Linked DNA regions of Duganella dendranthematis. The protein of the gene in region 1 interacts with the protein of each later gene in a pairwise test. Links are inferred from orthologs where the notes say so. Each region holds a gene or a part of one and is shown on either strand. Other genes may lie near its edges.

Region 1 (7,155 bases):
TTCGGCGACAGCGTGCGCATCGAAATGAAGGACGAGCAGGGCGCCAGCATCTTCGGCGCCATCGAACAAACCGTCACCCCGTACCAGGAGCGCGGCTGATGAAGCTCTACACCTATTTCCGCAGCTCGGCCGCCTACCGCGTGCGCATTGCGCTCAACCTCAAGGGCATCGCCTATGATGCGGCGCCGGTGCACCTGCTGCGCAATGGCGGCGAACAACTGAGCGACGCCTACCGTGCCATCAACCCGGCCATGTTGCTGCCAGCGCTGGAAGACGACGGCAACGTCATCGGCCAATCGCTGGCCATCATCGAATACCTGGAAGAAACGCAGCCGCAAATGCCGCTGCTGCCATCCGATCCGGCCGGCCGCGCCCGGGTGCGTGCGTTGGCGCTGACCGTGGCGGCCGATACCCACCCGCTCGGTAACCTGCGCGTGCTGAAATACCTGACCGGGGAACTCGCGGTGCCGGACGAGGTCAAACTCGCATGGCAGCAGTACTGGCTGCGCACAGGCATGTCGTCGCTGGAATCCTTGCTGGCCAACGACCCGCGCACTGGCCGCTACTGCCATGGCGACACGCCGACCCTGGCTGACTGCTGCCTGGTGCCGCAAGTGTTTAGCGCCCAGCGCTTCGGCGTCGATCTGGCGCCGTACCCCACCATCGCCCGCATCCACGCCGCCTGCAACGAACTGCCCGCTTTCCAGCAGGCACACCCCGCCCAGCAGCCGGACGCCGAATAGCGCCATGTACCGCTACGTGCGCTGAGGAACATATCAGCGTCGCGTGGTGTGCGAGTATGCAGGCTTCGGTATCACCCAGGCTATCCCATGACTTCCGGCGACTCGCAGGCTCTGTTGCATTCAATGCAAAAAGACTCGTTTAATTATTTCTTGAGCGAGTTTAATCCGCTCAACGGCCTGGTGCGCGACAAGACCGCCGATGACTGGCCGGCCAGCATCGCAGCCGTCGGCATGGCGTTGACGGTCTATCCGATCGGCGTCGAGCGTGGCTGCATGCCGCGTGAGGATGCCGTTGCGCGCACGCTGACCACCCTGCGTTTCTTCGCCGCCAGCGAACAGAGCGATTCGCCGACCGCCACCGGCTACAAGGGCTTCTACTATCATTTTCTCGACATGGACAGCGGCCAGCGCGTGCTGGATTGCGAACTGTCCAGCATCGACACCGCCTTGCTGATCGCCGGCATGCTGACCGCCGCCGGCTACTTCAGCGCCGACACGCCCGAGGAGCGCGAGATCCGCGAACTGGCCCACATGCTGTACCGCCGCGTCGACTGGCGCTGGATGTGCCGCCGCAAGCGTTTGATGTGTCACGGCTGGAAACCGGGCAAAGGTTTTTTGCGCTGGCATTGGGAAGGCTACGACGAAGCCCTGATCCTGTACATCCTGGCGCTGGGCTCGCCAACCTTTCCGATCGAGCGTGACAGCTACGACGCCTGGTCCAGCACCTATGAATGGAAGTCGGTCTACGGCATCGATTACCTGTATGCCGGGCCGCTGTTCATCCACCAGATGTCGCACATCTGGCTGGACCTGCGCGGCATCCGCGACGATTTCATGCGCGCGCACGACCTGGATTATTTTGAGAACAGCCGCCGCGCCACCCACGTGCAGCAACGTTACGCCATCGACAACCCGCTCGGCTTTCCCGACTACGGCGAACTGTGTTGGGGCATCACGGCCAGCGACGGACCCGGCCCGGCCACCCGCAAGATCGACGGCATCCAGCGCAAGTTTTACGACTATGTCGGACGTGGCGCGCCATACGGCCCGGACGACGGCACGCTGGCGCCCTGGGCGGTGGCGGCCTCGCTGCCGTTCGCGCCGGAGATCGTCCTGCCCAGCATCGAGCACTACCAAAGCCTGCATTTGTGCGAGCAGAACCCGTACGGCTTCAAGGCCTCGTTCTCTACCGTGTTTCACCATGGCAGGGGCGGGCGGCGCTGGGTATCGCCGTATCACTTCGGCATCAACGAGGGGCCGACCGTCATCATGGTGGAAAACCACCTGCATGATTTTCCGTGGAGCCTGATGCGCGAGAACGCCGCGTTACGGAGCGGACTGCGCCGCGCGGGCTTTGCCGGTGGCTGGCTGGACGAGGATGGCGTCGCGGGCTAGTTGCAGCGCGGTGTCGAGCGCGGCGCCTGACGTGGTCATGCGGTCCGGTTGCACGCCCATGCTTTCCCAGTTGGCGCGGGTCATCGCGTTGCTGGCCCGCGTGACGGCAATCGAGGTCTGCAACTGGCGCGAAATGCGTTGCTTGCTGCCGACCCGCGCATCGCCCATGGTAGGCGCGCCGACCACCACCGCGCGCTTCACATACTGCTGCAAATCGTAGGCAAAGCCCTCGGCCGCGCCGTTGGTCTTGTCGTTGACCAGCACGTACAGGGGCTTGTAGCCGCCAAAGCGCTTGCCGGCCACATCCCATGTCGTCCAATACTCGGCCGTGACGTGGCCCTCGCGATCGATCTGGTCGTGCAGATGCAGTTGCTTGTCCGGGAAAATATAGCTGCGCCGGTCGACCAGTAGATAGCTCGACAGCAGCGCCGCCATTTGCTGCCCATCGCCGCCGGCGTCGCGCACGTCGATGATCAGGGCAGGGCAGTCGGCCGCCTGCGCCATGAAGCGGCCGGCCGCCTCGATGGATGCCCGGTCCAGCGGGGCAAAACGAGTGATTTTCAGGTAGCCGATATTGTTGGCCATCAATTCAAAGCGGCGCAGGCCGAAGTTGTCGGCCGACGGTGCTGGCGGCACAGGACGCTGGCGCTCGTCGCCCAAGTCGTAGGGCACCCATTCCAGATAGGTATGCCGGTCGGGCGCCACCGCCGCCAGGTCGCGGGTGACGCGCGCCGCCAGCGACCGCGCGGTCAGCTGATCGTCGTACTCGCCGCGCGCCAGGCGCTTGCGCAAATCGTCGGCCGCCGCCTTGGCGCGCGGACCGTCGACGTGCTGTTCGGTCAGCCTGCGCGCATATTCGTTGATGATGTGCGCGCGCGTCGGCGCGTCCAGCGCCTCGTCCAGCGCCGGGGCGGAAGCGGTCTGCGCGCCGGCGCTTGTCATCAAGAACAGCAGCGCACCGGCAATCCAGCGTTGACGACCCATGTATTCCTCAAAGTAAGCTATTTATTCGAAAATTATCTTAACACTTTCCCATCAGAAAGTGCCGTTGGAGGGCTGGTCGCGTTACAATCTCGCCTTTCCCCGAAAGCATCTTTCTTCATGACGATTCCAAGCACTATCCTGGAGGCGCTGCAGCGCGCCGATGTTTCCTGGCGCCCGCTGCTGATCGAGGGGCTGGAAGCCATGATGGCGGCCACGCCCGACTACCTGCCGCAACTGGCGCAGGATCAGTACCTGCCGACCGAGCAACGCCTGTTTGCCGCGTTCGCATTACCGCTCAATAAGGTGAAGTATGTACTAGTCGGCGAAGGACCATATCCGCGAGCAGAGAGCGCCACCGGCGTCTGTTTCATGGATGGCGCGGTTGGCGGTCTGTGGTCGGAGGAAAGCGGTGGCGGCTTGTCTAAGCCGGTCAACAAGGCCACCTCGCTGCGCAACTTCATGAAGATGCTGCTGGTGGCCGATGGCCAGCTCCAGCTGAGCAATACCGCCGGCGAAGCCATGGCGGCCGTATCGGCCCGGGCGCGCAGTGGCGCGGGCAGCCACATCCTCACGCTGGCCGATATGCAGCGCAAGCTGACCGAACAGGGTTTCCTGCTGCTGAATGCCTCGCTGGTGTTCCGCAGCCACGTGGCGCCGGTCAAGGATGCCAAGGCCTGGCTGCCGTTCTTTGAGACAGTGATGGCGGGGCTGGCCGGGCAAGCTGCCACCGTGCCGACCATGGTGCTGTGGGGGAAAATCGCTGAATTGCTGAGTAAGTTGCCGGTAATGAAAGATTTCCCGCAGATTGTCGCCGAGCATCCGTATAACCTCAGCTTCATAGGTAATCAGGCCATGCACGAGCTGTTCCGGCCGATGCGCCTGCTCCAGGGCTAAAACCGAGGGCCGACCAGCAAGCTTTATTAAAGTTTGGTATACTTGACTAATTCGATCAACTAATCAGGCTTTGTGATTGGCGATGAGGTCGATATTTTAATCCAACCGAGGTAGTGATGCGTCTGACCACCAAAGGCCGTTTTGCTGTGACTGCGATGATTGACTTGGCGTTGCGCCAAGGCAAGGGCCCGGTTACGCTGTCCGGCATCAGCCAGCGTCAGGCAATTTCACTGTCTTACCTGGAGCAATTGTTCGGCAAGCTGCGCCGCCACGAAATCGTCGAATCGATCCGCGGCCCCGGCGGCGGCTACAGCCTGGCGCGCCGCGCCGATAAAGTCACCGTCGCCGACATCATCATCGCCGTCGACGAGCCGCTGGACGCCACGCAGTGCGGCGGCAAGGAAAATTGTCACGGCGCCGATGCCGCCAGCGGCGTGCGCTGCATGACCCACGAGTTGTGGGCCACGCTGAACGAAAAAATGGTTGATTATCTGGATTCCGTCTCACTGCAGGATCTGGTCGATCAACAAAAGCAGAAGGACGCGGCACAGAACGTGGTGCATATGCACCGCAACGGCAACCACGCCGCAGTGTAAGCCCCTGTGCCATACGGATAGATAACGGAGTAACCAGATGAACGCCCCAGAAAAAAACATCGCTGACGTGAAATTCCAGACCGCGCCGCATTTCCCGATCTACATGGACTATTCGGCCACCACGCCGATCGATCCGCGCGTCGCCGATGCGATGATTCCGTACCTGCGCGAGCAGTTCGGCAATCCGGCCTCGCGCAGCCACATGTACGGCTGGACCGCTGAGAAAGCGGTGGAAGAGGCGCGCGCCAACGTCGCTGCCCTGGTCAATGCCGACCCGCGCGAAATCATCTGGACCTCCGGCGCCACCGAATCGAACAACCTGGCCATCAAAGGCGCGGCGCAGTTCTACAAGACCAAGGGCAAGCACATCATCACCGTGAAAACCGAGCACAAAGCCGTGCTGGACACCGTGCGTGAACTGGAGCGCCAGGGTTTTGAAGCGACCTACCTGGAACCGCAAGACAACGGCCTGATCACCATCGAGCAGCTGACCGCCGTGATTCGTCCGGACACCATCCTGATCTCGGTCATGCTGGTCAACAACGAAATCGGCGTGATCCAGCCGATCGACCAGATCGGCGAACTGTGCCGTTCGAAAGGCATCATCTTCCACTGCGACGCCGCGCAAGCGACCGGCAAAGTGGTGATCGACCTGCAAAAAACCAAGGTTGACCTGATGACCTTCACCGCGCACAAAACCTACGGCCCGAAAGGCATCGGCGCGCTGTACGTCTGCCGCAAGCCGCGCGTGCGCATCGAAGCGCAAATGCACGGCGGTGGCCACGAGCGCGGCCTGCGTTCGGGCACGCTGCCGACCCACCAGATCGTCGGCATGGGCGAAGCCTTCCGCTTGGCGAAAGTGGAAATGGACAGCGAAATCGCCCGCGTCAAAGCGCTGCGCGACCGTCTGGCCAAGGGCCTGCAAGAGATCGAAGAAACCTACATCAACGGCGACATGGACCACCGTGTGCCGCACAACCTGAACGTCAGCTTCAACTACGTTGAGGGCGAGTCGCTGATCATGGCGGTGAAAGACCTGGCGGTATCGTCGGGCTCCGCTTGTACTTCGGCCTCGCTGGAACCATCTTATGTATTGCGCGCGCTTGGTCGTAGCGACGAACTGGCGCACAGCTCGATCCGTTTCACCATCGGCCGCTTCACCACCGAAGCCGACATCGATTTCGCGATTGAACTGATGAAGTCCAAGGTACACAAACTGCGTGAACTGTCGCCGCTGTGGGATATGTTCAAAGAAGGTATCGACATCAGCTCGATCCAATGGGCAGCCCACTAATTTTTCAAGATACAGGAGCATCAAAATGGCTTACTCGGAACAAGTACTGGATCACTACGAAAACCCACGTAACGTTGGCGCTTTCGAAAAAGGCGACGACAGCGTCGGGACCGGCATGGTTGGCGCGCCAGCCTGCGGCGACGTCATGAAACTGCAAATCAAGGTCGGCGCCGATGGCCTGATCGAAGATGCCAAATTCAAAACCTACGGCTGCGGCTCGGCGATCGCATCGAGCTCGCTGGTGACCGAATGGGTCAAGGGCAAAACCCTGGACCAGGCACTGGCCATCAAGAACACCCAGATCGCCGAAGAACTGGCGCTGCCGCCAGTGAAAATCCACTGCTCGATCCTGGCGGAAGACGCCATCAAGGCTGCAGTCCTGGACTACCAGAACAAGCACGCCACCGTAGCAGCGTAATCATTACGACACGTCGCTCCGGCTTGACGCCGGGGCGCGGGAGAATCAAATGGCAGTCACCCTGACCGAAAAAGCAGCGAAACACATCAACCGCTACATCGAACGCCGCGGCAAGGGCATCGGTCTGCGCTTCGGCGTGCGCACCACCGGTTGCTCGGGCATGGCCTACAAGCTGGAATACGTGGACGACGTGACCGACGAAGACAGCGTCTTCGAATCGCACGGCGTGAAGGTATTCGTCGATCCGAAAAGCCTGCCGTACATCGACGGCACGGAACTGGACTTCGCCCGCGAAGGCCTGAACGAAGGCTTCAAGTTCAACAACCCGAACGAAAAAGACGCTTGCGGTTGCGGTGAAAGTTTCCGCGTCTAAGCCGTCATGCAGAATCACTTTGAGCTCTTCAACCTGCCTTTGCAGTTTGCCGTAGACGCGGTGGCGCTGGACAGCGCCTACCGCGACGTGCAAGGCCGCGTCCATCCCGACAAATTCGTCAATGCCACCGACGCCGAAAAGCGCGTCGCCATGCAGTGGGCCACCCGCGCCAACGAAGCCTATCAGACCCTGAAAAATCCGCAGAAGCGTGCGCAGTACATGTGCGAGCTGGCTGGCGTCGATTTGCAGACCGAGTCGAATACTTCAATGCCGATGGCTTTCCTGATGCAGCAGATGGAGTGGCGCGAAGAACTGGGCGACGCCCGCGCCGGCAAGGACAGCGACGCACTGGAGTCGCTCGACAGACAGCTGCGCAACGCCCGCAAGGACCAGCTGGCGCAGATCGAGCAGCAGATCAACGCCGCCGACTACGCCGCCGCCGCACAAGGCGTGCGCGC
Region 2 (7,060 bases), 3.7 Mb from region 1 along the record:
GAGAACCACATGACCCAACGCACCCTGATGGCCGGCCTGCTGCTGGCCGCCCTGTCCGCTAACGCTCAGGCACAAAGCCCAAAGCAACATTTCGATTCCGACACCAAACGTATCGCCACCCGCTATGCGGACGACAAGAAACTGTGCGGCGACGAGCGCGATTCCAGCCAGCGCATGCAATGCCTGCGTGACGCCAAGACCGAATACGACAAGGCCATGGCGCAAGCGCGCGACCAATACAAGAACGCAGGCAAGCCAGGCGCGTGCCATGAATGCGGCAAGGTGACGTCCGTCGTAGTGGGTGAAAAATCTGGCGAAGGCAGCGCGCTGGGCCTGATCGCCGGCGGCGTGGCCGGCGCCCTGTTGGGCAACCAGGTCGGCAGCGGCCACGGCCGTCAATTAGCCACCGTGGCGGGCGCCGCCGGCGGCGCCTATGCCGGCAAGAAGATTGAAGAGAAAGCCAAATCCAGCAAACTGTGGACCGTGCACGTCAAATATAACGACGGCCGTCAAGCCGCCTTCAACTTCGACCACGATCCAAAAATGCTGAGCGGCGACCGCGTGCAAAACGCCAATGGCACGCTGGTGCGCCGCTGATCAGCCGGGCGAGGTTTTCGCCCGTTCAAGACGCAGCGCTCAGAACTGCTCGATGTCCAGCGCCAGCACGCCGGCGCTGCCGTCGGTGATCGAGCTGCGGATGCCCGATGCTTGCGACAGGAAGTGGTCAGCAAAGAAGCGCGCGGTGACGATCTTGGCTTTGTAGAAGCTGGCGTCGCCATCGCCGGCGTTCAGCTTCTGCTGCGACACCAGCGCCGCGCGCGCCATCTGCCAGCCGCCCAGCACGATGCCGGCCAACTTCAGATACGGCACGCTGCCGGCGAACACGCCCTTGATGTCGGACTTGATGTTGGCCACCACGTACTCCACCACCGCTTCCAGCTCGGTCGCACCCTGCGCCAGGTGCTGGCGGATGGCGGCGAAATCGGCGCCGTCCAGCTTGGCCAGTTCCGCTTCGGTGGCGTGCACTTGGGCGATCAGTCCCTTGGCGATCTTGCCGCCGTCACGCACCGTCTTGCGGCCGATCAGGTCGTTGGCCTGAATCGCCGTCGTGCCTTCGTAGATGGTCAGGATCTTGGCGTCGCGGTAGTGCTGCGCCGCGCCGGTTTCTTCGATGAAGCCCATGCCGCCGTGGATCTGCACACCATCGCGCGTCACGTCCTGCGACAGCTCGGTCGACCAGCCCTTGATGATCGGCACCAGGTACTCGTACACCGCCTGGTTGTGCGCCCGCGCCTCGGCGTCGGCGCCATGGTGCGCCTGGTCGTACAGCGAAGCGCCTACATAGGCCAGCGCGCGCGCCGCCTCGGTTTGCGAACGCATATTCATCAGCAGGCGGCGCACATCCGGATGATGGATGATCGAAACGCCGGACGGCGAACCGGTCAGGTCACGCGATTGCACGCGGTCCTTGGCATACGCCAGCGCATGCTGATACGCATGTTCCGACAGGCCGATGCCTTGCAGGCCGACGCCAAAGCGCGCCGCATTCATCATGATGAACATGTATTCCAGGCCGCGATTCTCTTCGCCCACCAGCGTGCCGATGGCGCCGCCGTTGTCGCCGAATTGCAGCACCGCAGTCGGGCTGGCCTTGATGCCCAGCTTGTGCTCGATCGACACGCAATGCGCATCATTGCGCGCACCCAGCGAACCGTCGGCGTTGACCAGGAACTTCGGCACGATGAACAGCGAAATACCCTTCACGCCCGGCGGCGCATCCGGCGTGCGCGCCAGCACCAGGTGGACGATGTTGTCGGTCATGTCGTGATCGCCATACGTGATGAAGATCTTGGTGCCGAACACTTTGTAGGTGCCATCGCCTTGCGGCTCGGCGCGGGTGCGCACGGCGGCCAGGTCGGAACCGGCTTGCGGCTCGGTCAGGTTCATGGTGCCGGTCCATTTACCGGTCACCAGGTTTTCCAGGTAGATGGCTTTCTGCTCGTCGCTGCCGGCCGTCAGCAGCGCTTCAATCGCGCCATCCGACAGCAGCGGGCACAGGGCGAACGAGATGTTCGCGCCGTGCAGCATTTCCACGCATGGCGTGCCGACCAGTTTCGGCAGGCCCTGACCGCCGAAGTCGGTCGGGTGTTGCAGGCCTTGCCAGCCGGCGTCGGCGAACTGGCGGAAGGCTTCCTTGAAGCCCTTCGACGTCACCACGCCGTTTTTGGTCCAATAGCTCGGCTCCTTGTCGGCCGCATGGTTCAGCGGGGCGATTTCGGCGGCGACGAATTTCGCGCTTTCTTCCAGCACGGCTTCGGCGGTTTCCGGGGTGGCGTCTTCACAGCCCGGCAGTTCGCTGACCGCTTGCAGGTTGGCCAGTTCGTTCATCACGAACAGCATGTCTTTGATGGGTGGTTGGTATGGCATCTCGTCTCTCCAAGAAAAAGGCCACGGCAATCCGGCGTTCCGGATCAGCGTGGCCTCAGGTGTGCTTTATGCGCGCTTAGCCCAGTTCGGCTACCAGTTGTGGCACGACATCGAACAGGTCGCCTACGATGCCGTAGTCGGCAACGGAGAAGATCGGCGCTTCCGGATCTTTATTGATGGCGACGATGGTCTTCGAATCTTTCATACCGGCCAGGTGCTGGATCGCGCCGGAGATACCGACGGCGATGTACAGGTTAGGCGCAACAATCTTGCCGGTCTGGCCGACTTGCCAGTCGTTCGGCACGAAGCCGGCGTCGACGGCAGCGCGCGAGGCGCCCATGGCGGCGTTCAGCTTGTCCGCCAGCGGTTCCAGCACTTTAAACGCTTCGCCCGAACCCATGCCGCGACCACCGGAAACGATGATCTTGGCGGCGGTCAGCTCAGGACGATCCGACTTGGCCACTTCGCGGCCGACGAACGACGATTTGCCCGAATCGGCAACCGCCGTCACGGTTTCCACCGCAGCCGAACCACCGGTGGCGGCAGCAGCGTCGAAACCGGTCGAACGCACGGTGATGACTTTGACTTTGTCGTTCGACTGCACGGTGGCGATGGCGTTACCAGCGTAGATCGGACGCTCGAAAGTGTCCGGCGCATCGACCTTGGTAATTTCCGAAATCTGCGCCACGTCCAGCTTGGCGGCCACGCGTGGCAGGATGTTCTTGCCGTAGGCGGTGGCTGGCGCCAGGATGTGGCTGTAGGCGGCAGCGATGGCCAGCGCCTGCTCGGCGACGTTTTCAGCCAGGCCGTCGGCGAAGTGCGCGGCGTCGGCGTGGATGACTTTCGAGACGCCGGCCACGGCGGCGGCAGCGGTTGCCACGGCGCCCGCGTTGGAACCGGCCACCAGGATGTGCACATCGCCGCCGGCTTGCGCCGCTGCGGTCACGGTGTGCAGGGTGCTGGCCTTCAGGCTGGCGTTGTCGTGTTCTGCGATAACTAATGCGACCATGTTCAGATTCCTTTAGATAACTTTAGCTTCGGTGCGCAGCTTGGCGACCAGGGTAGCGACGTCCGGGACGATGATGCCGGCGGAGCGTTTCGCAGGCTCGGCGACTTTCACGGTTTTCAGACGCGGAGTCACATCGACGCCCAGGTCTTCCGGCTTGGTCACATCCAGCGGTTTCTTTTTCGCTTTCATGATGTTCGGCAGCGTCACGTAGCGCGGCTCGTTCAGGCGCAGGTCGGTGGTGACGATGGCCGGCAGGGTCAGCGCCAGGGTTTCCAGGCCGCCGTCCACTTCGCGGGTGACGGTGACTTTACCGTCTTCCAGCGTGATTTTCGAGGCGAAGGTCGCTTGCGGCCAGCCCAGCAGCGCAGCCAGCATCTGGCCGGTCTGGTTGGAGTCGTCGTCGATGGCCTGCTTGCCCAGGATGATCAGCTGTGGCTGCTCTTTGTCGGCCAGCGCTTTCAGCAGCTTGGCCACGGCCAGCGGTTCCAGTTCGGCGGTGGTTTCCACCAGGATGCCGCGGTCGGCGCCGATCGCCATCGCGGTGCGCAGGGTTTCCTGGCACTGCGTCACGCCGGCGGACACGGCCACCACTTCGGTGACTTTGCCGGATTCTTTCAGGCGGGTCGCTTCTTCCACCGCGATCTCGTCGAACGGGTTCATCGACATTTTGACGTTGGCGATATCAACGCCGGTGCCGTCGGACTTCACACGCACCTTGACGTTGTAGTCGACCACACGTTTGACGGGTACCAAGACTTTCATAGCTGTGCCTTTGGGAAAAGATGAATTCGGGACTAAATAATGTGGGCTAGATTATATGAGAAATCTGCCCCGCACAAGAAATCAAAGCACGATCGTGCTATTTTTCGCTAGTAGAAATCGTCTAAAAAATAAATCTTCCAGACGAAATTCTTGGGGAGAAAATGCAGCGGCTGTTATTTGCGCTGCATCAAAAAGACAAACTCACGGCCAGTCTGGACGTGCGACAACAGGGTATTACCGGTTTGTTTGCTGAAAGCCTGGAAGTCACGCACCGAGCCAGGATCGGTCGCCATGATGCGCAGCACTTCACCGCTCTGCAATTCCGAAAGGGCTTTCTTGGCCTTCAGAATCGGCAGCGGACAGTTCAGACCGCGCGCATCCAATTCCTTGTGGAATTCGATGGTATCGTTTTCTAGTATTGTTTCGCTCATCAAGAAACCCGCTCGTTTGTGGGGAGGTGTCGCCATACTACTCCTTTTTAGAGGGGATGACGCGCTGCACCAAAATAGTTCGTTGTACGTTGCAAGTTCGCAACGCAAGCTGGAAAGTATACAACAGTCCGCCCCAGACGACAACGGCCTGCTGGCGACACCAAGTCGCACGCAGGCCGCATTAACACAGCTTTACAGCCGGATTTGCAACTTTACAGGCGGGAGCCGATCCACTCGGCAACACCTGCCAACGCACCCGGCAGACCGCTTGGATCGGTACCGCCGGCTTGCGCCATATCGGGGCGTCCGCCGCCTTTGCCGCCCACTTGTTGTGCAACGAAGTTGACCAGTTCACCGGCCTTGACCTTCGAGGTGGTGTCGGCGGTGACGCCGGCAATCAGACTGACTTTGCCGTCGTTGACCGAAGCCAGCACGATGGCGGCCGTCTTCAGCTTGTCCTTCAGCTTGTCCATGGTCTCGCGCAGGCCGGTCACATCGGCGCCGTCCAGCGTTGCCGCCAGCACCTTGATGCCGTTGACGTCGACCGCTTGCGCAGCCAGCTCGTCGCCCTGGCCGGCAGCCAGTTTGGACTTCAGCGCCGCCAGTTCTTTCTCCAGCGATTTGACCTGGTCCTGCACGGCGCCGATCTTGACGATCAGCTCGTCCGGATTCGATTTGAGCGCCGAGGCCGCTTCGTTCAGCTTGCGGGCCATACCCTGCACCAGCGCCAGCGCGCCTTCGCCGGTCACGGCTTCCACGCGACGGATGCCGGCAGCAACGCCGCCTTCCGCGATGATCTTGAACAGGCCGATATCGCCGGTGCGCTGCACGTGCACGCCACCGCACAGCTCTTTCGAGGTGCCGATGTCCAGCACGCGCACTTCGTCGCCGTACTTCTCGCCGAACAGCGCCATGGCGCCGTGCTTGACCGCGTCGTCGAACGACATGTGCTGCGCCTTGGTGGCGTGGTTTTCCAGGATCTCTTTGTTGACCTTGGCTTCCACTTCAGCGATCTGCTCGGCCGTCAGCGGCGCGTTGTGGCTGAAGTCGAAACGGGTTTTATCCGGATCGACCAGCGAACCTTTTTGCGCCACATGGCCGCCCAGCACTTCGCGCAGGGCTTTGTGCATCAGGTGGGTCGCCGAGTGGTTACGGATGGTGCGGCCACGCTTGTGCAGGTCCACCTGCGCGGCGACGATCTCGCCCACTTTCAGCGAACCCTGGGTCAGCACGCCGTGCTGGCCGAACACGTCGGCCTGAATCTTCAACGTGTCTTCCACGGTGAACAGACCGCCAGCGGCTTTGATTTCGCCCTGGTCGCCAACCTGGCCGCCGGATTCGGCGTAGAACGGCGTGGTGTCCAGCACCACGATGCCCTGCTCGCCTGCTTTAAGTTCCTGCACCGATGCGCCGTTGGCGTACAGCGCGATCACTTTCGCCTCCACGCTCAGGTCATCGTAACCGATGAACTTGGTTTTTTCGCCGCTGTATTCAACGTTGGCGGCCATCTTGAACTTGCCGGCGGCGCGCGCGGTTTTCTTCTGCTGCTCCATCGCGGCGTTGAAGCCGTCTTCATCCAGCGTGATATTGCGTTCGCGGCAGATGTCGGCGGTCAAATCCAGCGGGAAACCATAGGTGTCGTACAGCGTGAAGGCGGTTGCGCCGTCCAGCTTGCTTGGATCCTTGGCCAGCTGCGCTTCCAGGATCTTCATGCCGTTTTCCAGCGTTTCGCCGAAGCGCTCTTCTTCCGCCTTCAGCGTGGCGGCGACGCGCGCCTTGGCTTCTTTCAGCTCCGGATAGGCGGTGCCCATCTCGATGTCCAGGTCTTCCACCAGCTTGTAGAAGAATGGCTTGGTCTGGCCCAGCTTGTGGCCGTGACGCAGCGCGCGGCGGATGATGCGGCGCAGGACGTAGCCGTGGCCTTCGGCGCCAGGAATGATGCCGTCGACGATCAGGAACGAGGCGGCGCGGATGTGGTCGGCGATCACGCGCAGCGATTTCGATTCCAGGTCGGTGGCGCCGGTTTCGCGCGCGGCGGCCTTGATCAGGTTCTGGAACAGGTCGATCTCGTAGTTCGAGTGCACGTGTTGCAGCACGGCGGCCAGGCGCTCCATGCCCATGCCGGTGTCCACGCATGGCTTCGGCAGCTTGTGCATCACGCCCGCTTCGTCGCGGTTGAACTGCATGAACACCAGGTTCCAGATTTCGATGAAGCGGTCGCCGTCTTCCTCGGCCGAGCCCGGAGGACCGCCCCAGATGTCGGCGCCGTGGTCGTAGAAGATCTCGGTGCACGGACCGCATGGGCCGACGTCGGCCATCTGCCAGAAGTTGTCCGACGCGTAGCGCGAGCCCTTGTTGTCGCCGATACGGATGATGCGCTCTTTCGGCACACCGATTTCATTGGCCCAGATGTCGTAGGCTTCGTCATCTT

What was found. The genes of interacting proteins can lie anywhere in the genome.
Region 2: the proteins of HH213_RS02025 (region 1) and HH213_RS18590 interact in binary tests that used the Escherichia coli proteins (3 or more experiments, as listed by UniProt). The link is inferred for Duganella dendranthematis from one-to-one orthologs.

What each region holds. Positions count from the first base shown.
Region 1 is NZ_CP051684.1:409,578-416,732, reverse strand. Bases 3,839-6,777 are described here. They hold HH213_RS02025 (IscS subfamily cysteine desulfurase), read left to right. Parts: upstream 3,839-4,649; coding sequence 4,650-5,906; downstream 5,907-6,777. Other genes in these bases: hscB (Fe-S protein assembly co-chaperone HscB), read left to right, coding at 6,704-6,777; iscA (iron-sulfur cluster assembly protein IscA), read left to right, coding at 6,374-6,697; iscU (Fe-S cluster assembly scaffold IscU), read left to right, coding at 5,932-6,324; iscR (Fe-S cluster assembly transcriptional regulator IscR), read left to right, coding at 4,133-4,612; HH213_RS02035 (uracil-DNA glycosylase family protein), read left to right, coding at 3,839-4,016. In the rest of the region: HH213_RS02055 (fumarylacetoacetate hydrolase family protein), read left to right, coding at 1-99; maiA (maleylacetoacetate isomerase), read left to right, coding at 99-743; HH213_RS02045 (glucoamylase family protein), read left to right, coding at 894-2,138; HH213_RS02040 (S41 family peptidase), read right to left, coding at 2,070-3,122; more of HH213_RS02035, read left to right, coding at 3,240-3,838; more of hscB, read left to right, coding at 6,778-7,155. UniProt on the Escherichia coli protein: Master enzyme that delivers sulfur to a number of partners involved in Fe-S cluster assembly, tRNA modification or cofactor biosynthesis. Catalyzes the removal of elemental sulfur from cysteine to produce alanine.
Region 2 is NZ_CP051684.1:4,070,271-4,077,330, reverse strand. Bases 3,001-5,844 are described here. They hold HH213_RS18590 (sulfurtransferase TusA family protein), read right to left. Parts: upstream 4,630-5,844; coding sequence 4,372-4,629; downstream 3,001-4,371. Other genes in these bases: alaS (alanine--tRNA ligase), read right to left, coding at 4,842-5,844; HH213_RS18595 (electron transfer flavoprotein subunit beta/FixA family protein), read right to left, coding at 3,449-4,198; HH213_RS18600 (electron transfer flavoprotein subunit alpha/FixB family protein), read right to left, coding at 3,001-3,436. In the rest of the region: HH213_RS18610 (glycine zipper 2TM domain-containing protein), read left to right, coding at 10-597; HH213_RS18605 (acyl-CoA dehydrogenase), read right to left, coding at 637-2,427; more of HH213_RS18600, read right to left, coding at 2,504-3,000; more of alaS, read right to left, coding at 5,845-7,060. UniProt on the Escherichia coli protein: Sulfur carrier protein involved in sulfur trafficking in the cell. Part of a sulfur-relay system required for 2-thiolation during synthesis of 2-thiouridine of the modified wobble base 5-methylaminomethyl-2-thiouridine (mnm(5)s(2)U) in tRNA.